Linked DNA regions of Thermoleptolyngbya sichuanensis A183. The main gene of each other region encodes a partner of the protein of the gene in region 3 in a complex. Links are inferred from orthologs where the notes say so. Each region holds a gene or a part of one and is shown on either strand. Other genes may lie near its edges.

What was found.
Region 1: the proteins of HPC62_RS05430 (region 3) and ndhC are in contact, whole or in part, in a cryo-EM structure (PDB 6ZJN), measured with the Thermus thermophilus proteins. The link is inferred for Thermoleptolyngbya sichuanensis A183 from one-to-one orthologs. Residues at the interface, in WP_223903221.1 of Thermus thermophilus: Met26, Thr27, Asn29, Gly31, Pro32, His34; in WP_096411116.1 of Thermus thermophilus: Glu45, Ser46, Asn48, Pro50, Ala51, Gly52, Glu53.
Region 2: the proteins of HPC62_RS05430 (region 3) and HPC62_RS12255 are in contact, whole or in part, in a cryo-EM structure (PDB 6KHJ), measured with the Thermosynechococcus vestitus proteins. The link is inferred for Thermoleptolyngbya sichuanensis A183 from one-to-one orthologs. Residues at the interface, in WP_011057128.1 of Thermosynechococcus vestitus: Pro17, His18, His19, Pro20, Ser21, Met22, Val25, Arg27, Met29, Thr31, Ile38, Asp39, Cys40, Glu41, Pro42, Val43, Ile44, Gly45, Tyr46, Leu47, His48, Arg49, Gly50, Met51, Lys53, Ile54, Asn57, Arg58, Pro65, Tyr66; in WP_011056552.1 of Thermosynechococcus vestitus: Leu46, Met47, Tyr48, Thr50, Ala51, Cys52, Phe54, Ile55, Glu56, Ala58, Ala59, Ile61, Gly62, Ser63, Arg64, Phe65, Asn76, Pro78, Thr89, Thr91, Lys93, Met94, Ala97, Leu101, Met123, Phe124, Ser126, Asp127, Ser128, Tyr129.

The regions. Positions count from the first base shown.
Region 1 is NZ_CP053661.1:2,930,059-2,933,187, reverse strand. What follows is about bases 154-3,129. They hold ndhC (photosynthetic/respiratory NAD(P)H-quinone oxidoreductase subunit C), read left to right. Parts: upstream 154-1,446; coding sequence 1,447-1,812; downstream 1,813-3,129. Other genes in these bases: HPC62_RS12250 (NAD(P)H-quinone oxidoreductase subunit J), read left to right, coding at 2,530-3,063; HPC62_RS12255 (NADH dehydrogenase subunit K), read left to right, coding at 1,809-2,537; HPC62_RS12265 (hypothetical protein), read right to left, coding at 559-1,200. UniProt on the Escherichia coli protein: NDH-1 shuttles electrons from NADH, via FMN and iron-sulfur (Fe-S) centers, to quinones in the respiratory chain. The immediate electron acceptor for the enzyme in this species is believed to be ubiquinone.
Region 2 is NZ_CP053661.1:2,929,363-2,932,442, reverse strand. What follows is about bases 1-2,927. They hold HPC62_RS12255 (NADH dehydrogenase subunit K), read left to right. Parts: upstream 1-1,063; coding sequence 1,064-1,792; downstream 1,793-2,927. Other genes in these bases: HPC62_RS12245 (SPOR domain-containing protein), read left to right, coding at 2,744-2,927; HPC62_RS12250 (NAD(P)H-quinone oxidoreductase subunit J), read left to right, coding at 1,785-2,318; ndhC (photosynthetic/respiratory NAD(P)H-quinone oxidoreductase subunit C), read left to right, coding at 702-1,067; HPC62_RS12265 (hypothetical protein), read right to left, coding at 1-455. Outside these bases: more of HPC62_RS12245, read left to right, coding at 2,928-3,080. UniProt on the Escherichia coli protein: NDH-1 shuttles electrons from NADH, via FMN and iron-sulfur (Fe-S) centers, to quinones in the respiratory chain. The immediate electron acceptor for the enzyme in this species is ubiquinone.
Region 3 is NZ_CP053661.1:1,268,619-1,271,647, forward strand. What follows is about bases 39-2,914. They hold HPC62_RS05430 (NAD(P)H-quinone oxidoreductase subunit H), read right to left. Parts: upstream 2,131-2,914; coding sequence 946-2,130; downstream 39-945. Other genes in these bases: HPC62_RS05420 (aromatic ring-hydroxylating dioxygenase subunit alpha), read right to left, coding at 39-370; HPC62_RS05425 (hypothetical protein), read right to left, coding at 606-758. Also shown: more of HPC62_RS05420, read right to left, coding at 1-38; HPC62_RS05435 (glycosyltransferase family 2 protein), read left to right, coding at 2,980-3,029.

The DNA.
Region 1 (3,129 bases), 1.7 Mb from region 3 along the record:
ACCCCTGCCTTTTGCGTACTAGCTTTCTGCATACTAAAAGCCTTCAAAAGCCATGTCGTAGGTTCAGCAATTTCCAGATTCCGGTTCACAGGTAGTGTCCCTCGGAAGGATAGAACCAACTGGAACATAACTAGTGCCAATAGCTTAGAGCTAATTTGTAAAGGAGCCTGAAAGCCTTGTTAATCAAGGATTTCCGAGAAACCGCTTTTCCTGGGCAAGCATGACCTCAAAGCCACACATGCCAAGAGTTTCAGGCTTCTTAAGATTTGCTTCATAAATTAGCTCTTAGAGCCAACGAAGCCATTTTCAGGTATTTAGCATTAGACGCTGCCGTTGAGCCTTTCCATTTCATCCTTACCGGAGAATTCACGGTGGCCCGGTGATTTTACTAGGCTTTACCGGGAAAATACTGAAACAGGGCAACTTGTTAAAGAACTATTAAAAGCGTCCGACTAAAGCATCCTACTTATCGGACAGGTGATTAGGGGTTTATGGCCTCTACCAGTGGCCCTGTCAACCCAAGCGTCAGCAGAGCGTTGCAAGCTTGCAACAAACCTCCTATCGGCGCAGCCAGGGAATGTCGTGATTCCACGGAATGCGGCGGACGATGAAGCGACAGAGAACGGCGTGGGTGGTTACGTCGTCATCGACCTGGCGCTCCTGCTCCACCAGCAGCAGCAACAGCCGCAGCGAAAACTCTAGCTTGCCGTCATCGGGCAGTCCCCGCGCTGCACCTAGGTCTACCAGCGGCGCAGCCACCTGCAAAATGCCCTCCGGAGTCCGCTTCAGCATGTCTTCTGCTACAATCCGTTCGCTGAGCGATTTGCCTGGTGCAATGACGCTGAACACCTGCGGACGAGAGAGATCGAGATTCATGCTGGGCGTAATTCGGATGACCCGGCGCGATCGCCCTTGAAAATTGGTCAGCGAACTGCGATCCCAATCCACATAAATCGGCGCTGGAGATCCATTGCTAATGCTGAGTGCCAAATCGGTAATTGGCTCAAACCCATAGCGCGGCTTCAGCCCCACATTAATATTGACCTTGCCCTGCAAATCGGCGCGGGTCAGTTCTTCCTTCAAGCCATCTCGGTCAAGCTGCACCGTCGCCCAGTCTTCCATCTCGCCCAGCGCCTGCCGCGCCACATACACCAGCGTCAGCGCATACACCACAATAATCAGCAAATCTAAACCCACCATGAGCGATGCGCCTTATCAAGAGGCCGTATCGAGATCCTGAATCAAACCATTCAAATTTCTGAAGGCTAGTCAAACAAAACCGAATCCTTGCAAACAGTTCAGGCTCTCAAAACAATGTAAAAAGAGAGTAACATTATCAGAGATTCGGCTTGTCGAGTCCTGATGTTTCACTAAGCTTCACCGGGCTGCGCTAGCAGGGCCGCATCCTAGTGTTGCACTTAAGCTAATCAAGTGGCAGGTGACTTCGTGTTTGTTCTCAGTGGCTACGAATACCTTCTAGGATTCCTCATTGTCTGTGGCATCGTTCCGTTTTTAGCGCTAGGGTTGTCTTGGGTGCTGCGTCCCAGCAAACGAGCTGGCGTGGAGCGGCGCACCACCTATGAGTCCGGCATGGAGCCAATCGGCGGAGCCTGGATTCAGTTCAACATCCGCTACTACATGTTTTCGCTGGTGTTCGTCATTTTTGACGTGGAAACGGTGTTTCTCTACCCTTGGGCGGTCGCCTTTAACCAGCTAGGGCTGCTGGCCTTTGTCGAAGCACTGATTTTCATTGCAATCCTGGTTGTCGGTCTTGTATATGCGTGGCGGAAAGGAGCACTGGAATGGTCATGAATCCTGGCACAACGGAACCTAAGAACTTGCTAGAAGGTCTACAGAACCCCATCGGTCGCCCAGAGGTTACGAAGGATCTTTCGGAAAACGTGATCCTGACCACAGTCGATGATTTGCACAACTGGGCGCGGCTGTCGAGCCTCTGGCCGCTGCTCTATGGAACGGCTTGCTGCTTTATTGAGTTTGCGGCGCTGATTGGCTCCCGGTTTGACTTTGACCGCTTTGGTCTGCTGCCGCGATCCAGTCCGCGCCAGGCCGACCTAATCATCACTGCTGGCACTATCACTATGAAGATGGCTCCAGCGCTGGTGCGGCTTTATGAGCAGATGCCCGATCCGAAGTATGTGATCGCGATGGGGGCCTGTACAATTACGGGCGGCATGTTCAGCATGGACTCGCCAACGGCAGTGCGCGGCGTAGACAAGCTAATTCCCGTGGATGTCTACATTCCTGGCTGCCCGCCGCGTCCCGAAGCAATTATCGATGCCATCATCAAGCTGCGGAAGAAAATTTCTAGCGAGGCGCTGGCAGAACGGGGCGAAGTGGCGCAAACCCACCGCTATTACACTATTTCCCACGGCATGAAGGAAGTATCGCCGATTCTGACTGGGAAGTATCTGGAGGCAGACACACGCAAGGCTCCGCCGAAGGAGCTGGCCGAAGCGTTTGGAATGCCTATGTCGCCCGCGTTAGAAGCTGAAAAGGAGGCTGTGGATCGTGGCTGAAGAGACAACCCCTACTCCCCAGGAAACCCCTGAAGCTGCGCCGATTGTCGAAGTTGGCAAGGTGTCTAAGTGGCTCGCTGAGAACGGCTTTGAGCATGAAGCCCTGGAGCTGGATCATCTGGGTGTAGAAGTGCTGAAGGTGGATCGGGAGTTTCTAATTCCCTTTGCAACGGCGCTCTACGCCTATGGGTTCAACTGTTTGCAGTGTCAGGCGGCCTACGACGCGGGGCCAGGCGAAGACTTGGTGAGTACCTATCACCTAATCAAGATTGCCGATAACGTCGATCGCCCGGAAGAGGTGCGCGTGAAGGTGTTTGTGCCGCGTGAAGACCCGCGAGTGCCTTCGGTCTATTGGATCTGGAAGGGGGCCGACTGGCAGGAGCGTGAGAGCTACGATATGTATGGCATTGTCTATGAAGGGCATCCTAACCCGAAGCGGATCTTGATGCCGGAAGATTGGGTCGGTTTCCCTTTGCGGAAGGACTACATTTCGCCCGACTTCTTTGAATTGCAAGACGCTTACTAACGTATTGAGCAAACGGTATTGGGCAAATTTGTCCGAATATTCCAGAATATTCCGCCAGAATATTCC
Region 2 (3,080 bases), 1.7 Mb from region 3 along the record:
AGCGGCGCAGCCACCTGCAAAATGCCCTCCGGAGTCCGCTTCAGCATGTCTTCTGCTACAATCCGTTCGCTGAGCGATTTGCCTGGTGCAATGACGCTGAACACCTGCGGACGAGAGAGATCGAGATTCATGCTGGGCGTAATTCGGATGACCCGGCGCGATCGCCCTTGAAAATTGGTCAGCGAACTGCGATCCCAATCCACATAAATCGGCGCTGGAGATCCATTGCTAATGCTGAGTGCCAAATCGGTAATTGGCTCAAACCCATAGCGCGGCTTCAGCCCCACATTAATATTGACCTTGCCCTGCAAATCGGCGCGGGTCAGTTCTTCCTTCAAGCCATCTCGGTCAAGCTGCACCGTCGCCCAGTCTTCCATCTCGCCCAGCGCCTGCCGCGCCACATACACCAGCGTCAGCGCATACACCACAATAATCAGCAAATCTAAACCCACCATGAGCGATGCGCCTTATCAAGAGGCCGTATCGAGATCCTGAATCAAACCATTCAAATTTCTGAAGGCTAGTCAAACAAAACCGAATCCTTGCAAACAGTTCAGGCTCTCAAAACAATGTAAAAAGAGAGTAACATTATCAGAGATTCGGCTTGTCGAGTCCTGATGTTTCACTAAGCTTCACCGGGCTGCGCTAGCAGGGCCGCATCCTAGTGTTGCACTTAAGCTAATCAAGTGGCAGGTGACTTCGTGTTTGTTCTCAGTGGCTACGAATACCTTCTAGGATTCCTCATTGTCTGTGGCATCGTTCCGTTTTTAGCGCTAGGGTTGTCTTGGGTGCTGCGTCCCAGCAAACGAGCTGGCGTGGAGCGGCGCACCACCTATGAGTCCGGCATGGAGCCAATCGGCGGAGCCTGGATTCAGTTCAACATCCGCTACTACATGTTTTCGCTGGTGTTCGTCATTTTTGACGTGGAAACGGTGTTTCTCTACCCTTGGGCGGTCGCCTTTAACCAGCTAGGGCTGCTGGCCTTTGTCGAAGCACTGATTTTCATTGCAATCCTGGTTGTCGGTCTTGTATATGCGTGGCGGAAAGGAGCACTGGAATGGTCATGAATCCTGGCACAACGGAACCTAAGAACTTGCTAGAAGGTCTACAGAACCCCATCGGTCGCCCAGAGGTTACGAAGGATCTTTCGGAAAACGTGATCCTGACCACAGTCGATGATTTGCACAACTGGGCGCGGCTGTCGAGCCTCTGGCCGCTGCTCTATGGAACGGCTTGCTGCTTTATTGAGTTTGCGGCGCTGATTGGCTCCCGGTTTGACTTTGACCGCTTTGGTCTGCTGCCGCGATCCAGTCCGCGCCAGGCCGACCTAATCATCACTGCTGGCACTATCACTATGAAGATGGCTCCAGCGCTGGTGCGGCTTTATGAGCAGATGCCCGATCCGAAGTATGTGATCGCGATGGGGGCCTGTACAATTACGGGCGGCATGTTCAGCATGGACTCGCCAACGGCAGTGCGCGGCGTAGACAAGCTAATTCCCGTGGATGTCTACATTCCTGGCTGCCCGCCGCGTCCCGAAGCAATTATCGATGCCATCATCAAGCTGCGGAAGAAAATTTCTAGCGAGGCGCTGGCAGAACGGGGCGAAGTGGCGCAAACCCACCGCTATTACACTATTTCCCACGGCATGAAGGAAGTATCGCCGATTCTGACTGGGAAGTATCTGGAGGCAGACACACGCAAGGCTCCGCCGAAGGAGCTGGCCGAAGCGTTTGGAATGCCTATGTCGCCCGCGTTAGAAGCTGAAAAGGAGGCTGTGGATCGTGGCTGAAGAGACAACCCCTACTCCCCAGGAAACCCCTGAAGCTGCGCCGATTGTCGAAGTTGGCAAGGTGTCTAAGTGGCTCGCTGAGAACGGCTTTGAGCATGAAGCCCTGGAGCTGGATCATCTGGGTGTAGAAGTGCTGAAGGTGGATCGGGAGTTTCTAATTCCCTTTGCAACGGCGCTCTACGCCTATGGGTTCAACTGTTTGCAGTGTCAGGCGGCCTACGACGCGGGGCCAGGCGAAGACTTGGTGAGTACCTATCACCTAATCAAGATTGCCGATAACGTCGATCGCCCGGAAGAGGTGCGCGTGAAGGTGTTTGTGCCGCGTGAAGACCCGCGAGTGCCTTCGGTCTATTGGATCTGGAAGGGGGCCGACTGGCAGGAGCGTGAGAGCTACGATATGTATGGCATTGTCTATGAAGGGCATCCTAACCCGAAGCGGATCTTGATGCCGGAAGATTGGGTCGGTTTCCCTTTGCGGAAGGACTACATTTCGCCCGACTTCTTTGAATTGCAAGACGCTTACTAACGTATTGAGCAAACGGTATTGGGCAAATTTGTCCGAATATTCCAGAATATTCCGCCAGAATATTCCAAATGTAATGACTGGTTGTGTCACGCCTGGGGGCTTTTTGCTCTTGGGCGTTTTGCTGTTTGGTATGGCAGTTGCCTAGTAGGGTATTTGGGTTAGTGGGGGATTTGGGGCGATCGCCCCGATAACAACCCGACAAAAACCCGACAAAAACCCGATAAAAAGTTGATTCATCTGGGAAGTGCCGTGCTAGACTTGCGGGCAAAAATCGACATCTAGCAGGCGATCGCCCTTTGTCCGCTATCTGTAGCGCGATCGCCCATCCTTCCCCTCACTTCTGCAAGCTTATGACGGCATCGTTTTTTTCTCTGTGGTATAGGTCAAATCTGCGCGCTAGGCGTTTAGCAGGGGGGGGGCCTTGGGTGCGTCTGGTGCTGGGGGCGATCGCCCTGGGTAGCAGTGTCGGCATTGCAGCGCCCGTCAGTGCAGGCCCGGCCGAGCCGGGATCTACGAGTTTCATAGCGCAGCCCCAGCGCATGGCACAGCGCACGGTACAGCGCGTCGTAGATGGGCTGCCGCCGCCGCCGGATGCTGGAGTGGGAACATTCTATCCGCAGCCGGGAGCCGCCGTGGGGTCAGACGGGCGCGGGACAAGCACGGCCCAATTTTCAGGCCAGCAGTACGTGGTTATCGTAAATGGCAACAGTCCGCTGCTGCTGTCTCAGGTGCAGCAAGTTGCCCCCGGCGCTGGACTCCAGT
Region 3 (3,029 bases):
GCTCTCGCGTTGGGTAGCTGCGGGCTTGGGCGCAGGGCAGTTTTTGATTGGGCGGCAGATAGGGAATATGGGCACATTGCCCGTCTGAGTTGAATTCCCAGCCGTGATAGGGGCACACCAGGCGATCGCCCTTGACCTTGCCCTTGTGTAGCTCTACCCCTTTGTGAGGGCAGGCATCCTCCATCGCGTAGACCTGTCCATCGGGGGTGCGGTAGAGGGCGATCGCCTGCTGCCAGACCACCACTTGCGCCACCTGACCCGGCTGCAAATCTTCAGCCCAGTAAACGGGATACCAGTAGTTGGGGTTGATGCCGACCTCACGCACCGCGTTGTGGACGGTATGCCCCCTCAGTGTTGTTGCTAATTCCATCGAGCTTTCTGATACGTGAATCGAACTCGAACGCGCTTCCAAAGAGGTCGTTGTTTCTAGTGATCCAGCCATTGCTGCTGGAATTTCGGAAAGCCTCAGAACCCTGCGCCAGACTCTACGCACCGGAACTGTGAAACCCGCCACGCCGCCCAAAAAGATCTGAGCAGATCGTGGAATGTAAACATACTTACCTAAATGTAAACATACTTATTTATCCTTGGTTGGAATGTGTAAGTCAATCCATTTGTACAAGATTGACCCAAACGGGTGAACCGCCGACCAAGAAATCGACTAAGAAATCGACCAAGAAAACGCTGAGCGACGCTGAACCGGGATGCATCAGGTGAAGATAGCCCTTATGACGCGATCGCCCTAGATCAGGTTCCATCCAGCCTCCACAATAAGTCCCTTGCTGCTCTGCAAAGAAACGAATCGCGAGAGCATATTAAAGTGGCTCGAAACCCTTGTCTCGAGCCGCAGAGATGAATAAAACGAGCGGAAACCAAGTGAAAACTGTACTAGCCATGTAGCGTGTGGTGCTATGGCAGGTTGTGCAATGTGTCCCGCTCGGACCACTATCGGTCAACCGAACCCATAATCACGTCGATGCTGCCCAAAATGGCCACCACGTCTGCCACCTTCACGCCCTTCAGCAGGTGAGGCAGGATTTGCAGATTGTTGAAGTCGGCGGCGCGAATCTTGAACCGCCAGGGAAACACATTGTCATCGCCGATCACGTAGATGCCGATTTCGCCTTTGCCGCTTTCAATGCGGACGTAGTTTTCACCCCTGGGAATCTTGAACGTTGGCGCAACTTTTTTGCCGATGAACTGATAGTCAAAGCTGTTCCACTCCGACTTTGGGCCAGCATTCATCCGCTGGGCTTCCAGGTTTTCGTAGGGGCCACCCGGCAAGCCTGCCAGGGCCTGGCGAATGATCTTGACCGACTCGCGCATTTCGCGAATCCGCACCAGGTAACGCGCCAGACAGTCTCCCGCGGTTTCCCAATGAATTTCCCAGTCAAAGTCGTCGTAGGACTCGTAGTGATCGACCTTGCGGAGATCCCACTTGACCCCCGAAGCTCGCAGCATTGGGCCAGACAACCCCCAGTTAATCGCATCTTCGCGGGTGATGGTGCCAATACCCTCGACGCGGCGGCGGAAGATCGGGTTATTGGTAATCAGCTTCTCGTATTCATCGACCTTTGGCAGGAAGTAGTCGCAAAAGTCGGCGCACTTGTCCACCCAGCCGTAGGGCAGGTCAGCCGCAATGCCGCCAATTCGCCAGTAGTTGTTGTTCACCATGCGGTAGCCGGTCGCAGCTTCCCACAGGTCATAGATCATTTCCCGTTCGCGGAAAATATAGAAGAAGGGCGTTTGGGCCCCCACGTCTGCCAGGAAGGGGCCAAGCCACAGCAGGTGGTTGGCGATGCGGTTTAGCTCCAGCATGATGACGCGGATGTAGCTGGCTCGCTTGGGCACGGGCACGTCAGCCAGCTTTTCGATGGCATTGACGACAACCGCTTCGTTGAACATGCCCGCTGCGTAGTCCCATCGGCTGACGTAGGGCACGTACATCACAGGCGTGCGGCTTTCGGCAATTTTTTCCATGCCGCGATGCAGATAGCCAATCACAGGTTCACAGTCCACCACGTCTTCCCCGTCCAGAGTGACGATGAGCCGCAACACCCCGTGCATCGAGGGGTGATGGGGACCCATGTTGAGCACCATGGGTTCGGTTTTGGTTTCGATCATGGCCATAGGCGAACCGTCTCCTGAACTCGGTTAGGGGCTAATCGCGGCGATCGCCGCACTTGTACAAACACCAGACTGTTGCGTTCTCTTAAGATTATGCGGGATTTTCTAGATTTCTGCGATACGGGTTTTTGATGGAAGGTTAAGCCAGAGGTAATCGAACCAGATCTCGGGCCAGATCAGCTAGAAATTCCGCCGTTAGAGCTTAATTGTCGCACCTTGAAGCGTGTGGCATGGTTTGAGAGGAGCTTTGCCAGATCAGTTCGGATGGGTTTCAGCCTCATACTTCAGGATGTCTTTGTCACACTTAGCACTTCAGGATGTTCTCAGCACACTCAGATTGTTCTCAGCTATTTGTGGGAATGTACGGTTTGAGTAGTTCGCCTGAGCAATTCGCTTGAGCAATTCGCTTGAGTAATTTGCTTGAGCGATCGGTTTGGGTTCTCGGTTTCAGTAGATTATGGGCAATCATAAGGGGTGCTTCGTCAAGAACGCTGCGGGAACTCGGCGTTATCTGTACGGCGTTACCCATGCAACAGTTAGCGAGACAACAGTTAGCGAAAGGGCTGGCTGATATACCTATGGCTTACCTATAGGGTTTACCGATATCGCTTACCTGGGCGATCGCGCTGGATTAGGCATTGGGATAGACCGAGAACGTGGGAGAAGACTGACGGCCTGGAGATTTCTGAGCCATTCTCAAATCCTTTTTGGTCTTGGATTCGTATCTAATGGGGACAGTGTACTGCTTTACACTTGGCTGAGCAAAGCTTGTAACGCTTGGCACGTTAGGACATTGGGTTTGGAATAGCGGTTTTGCTTAATCGCCGATGTCAGATTGAGGACTCATCTTCTATGACTACTTCTGAAATTCGTCGTCAGCAGGTGTCCCGATCCAGACCTGC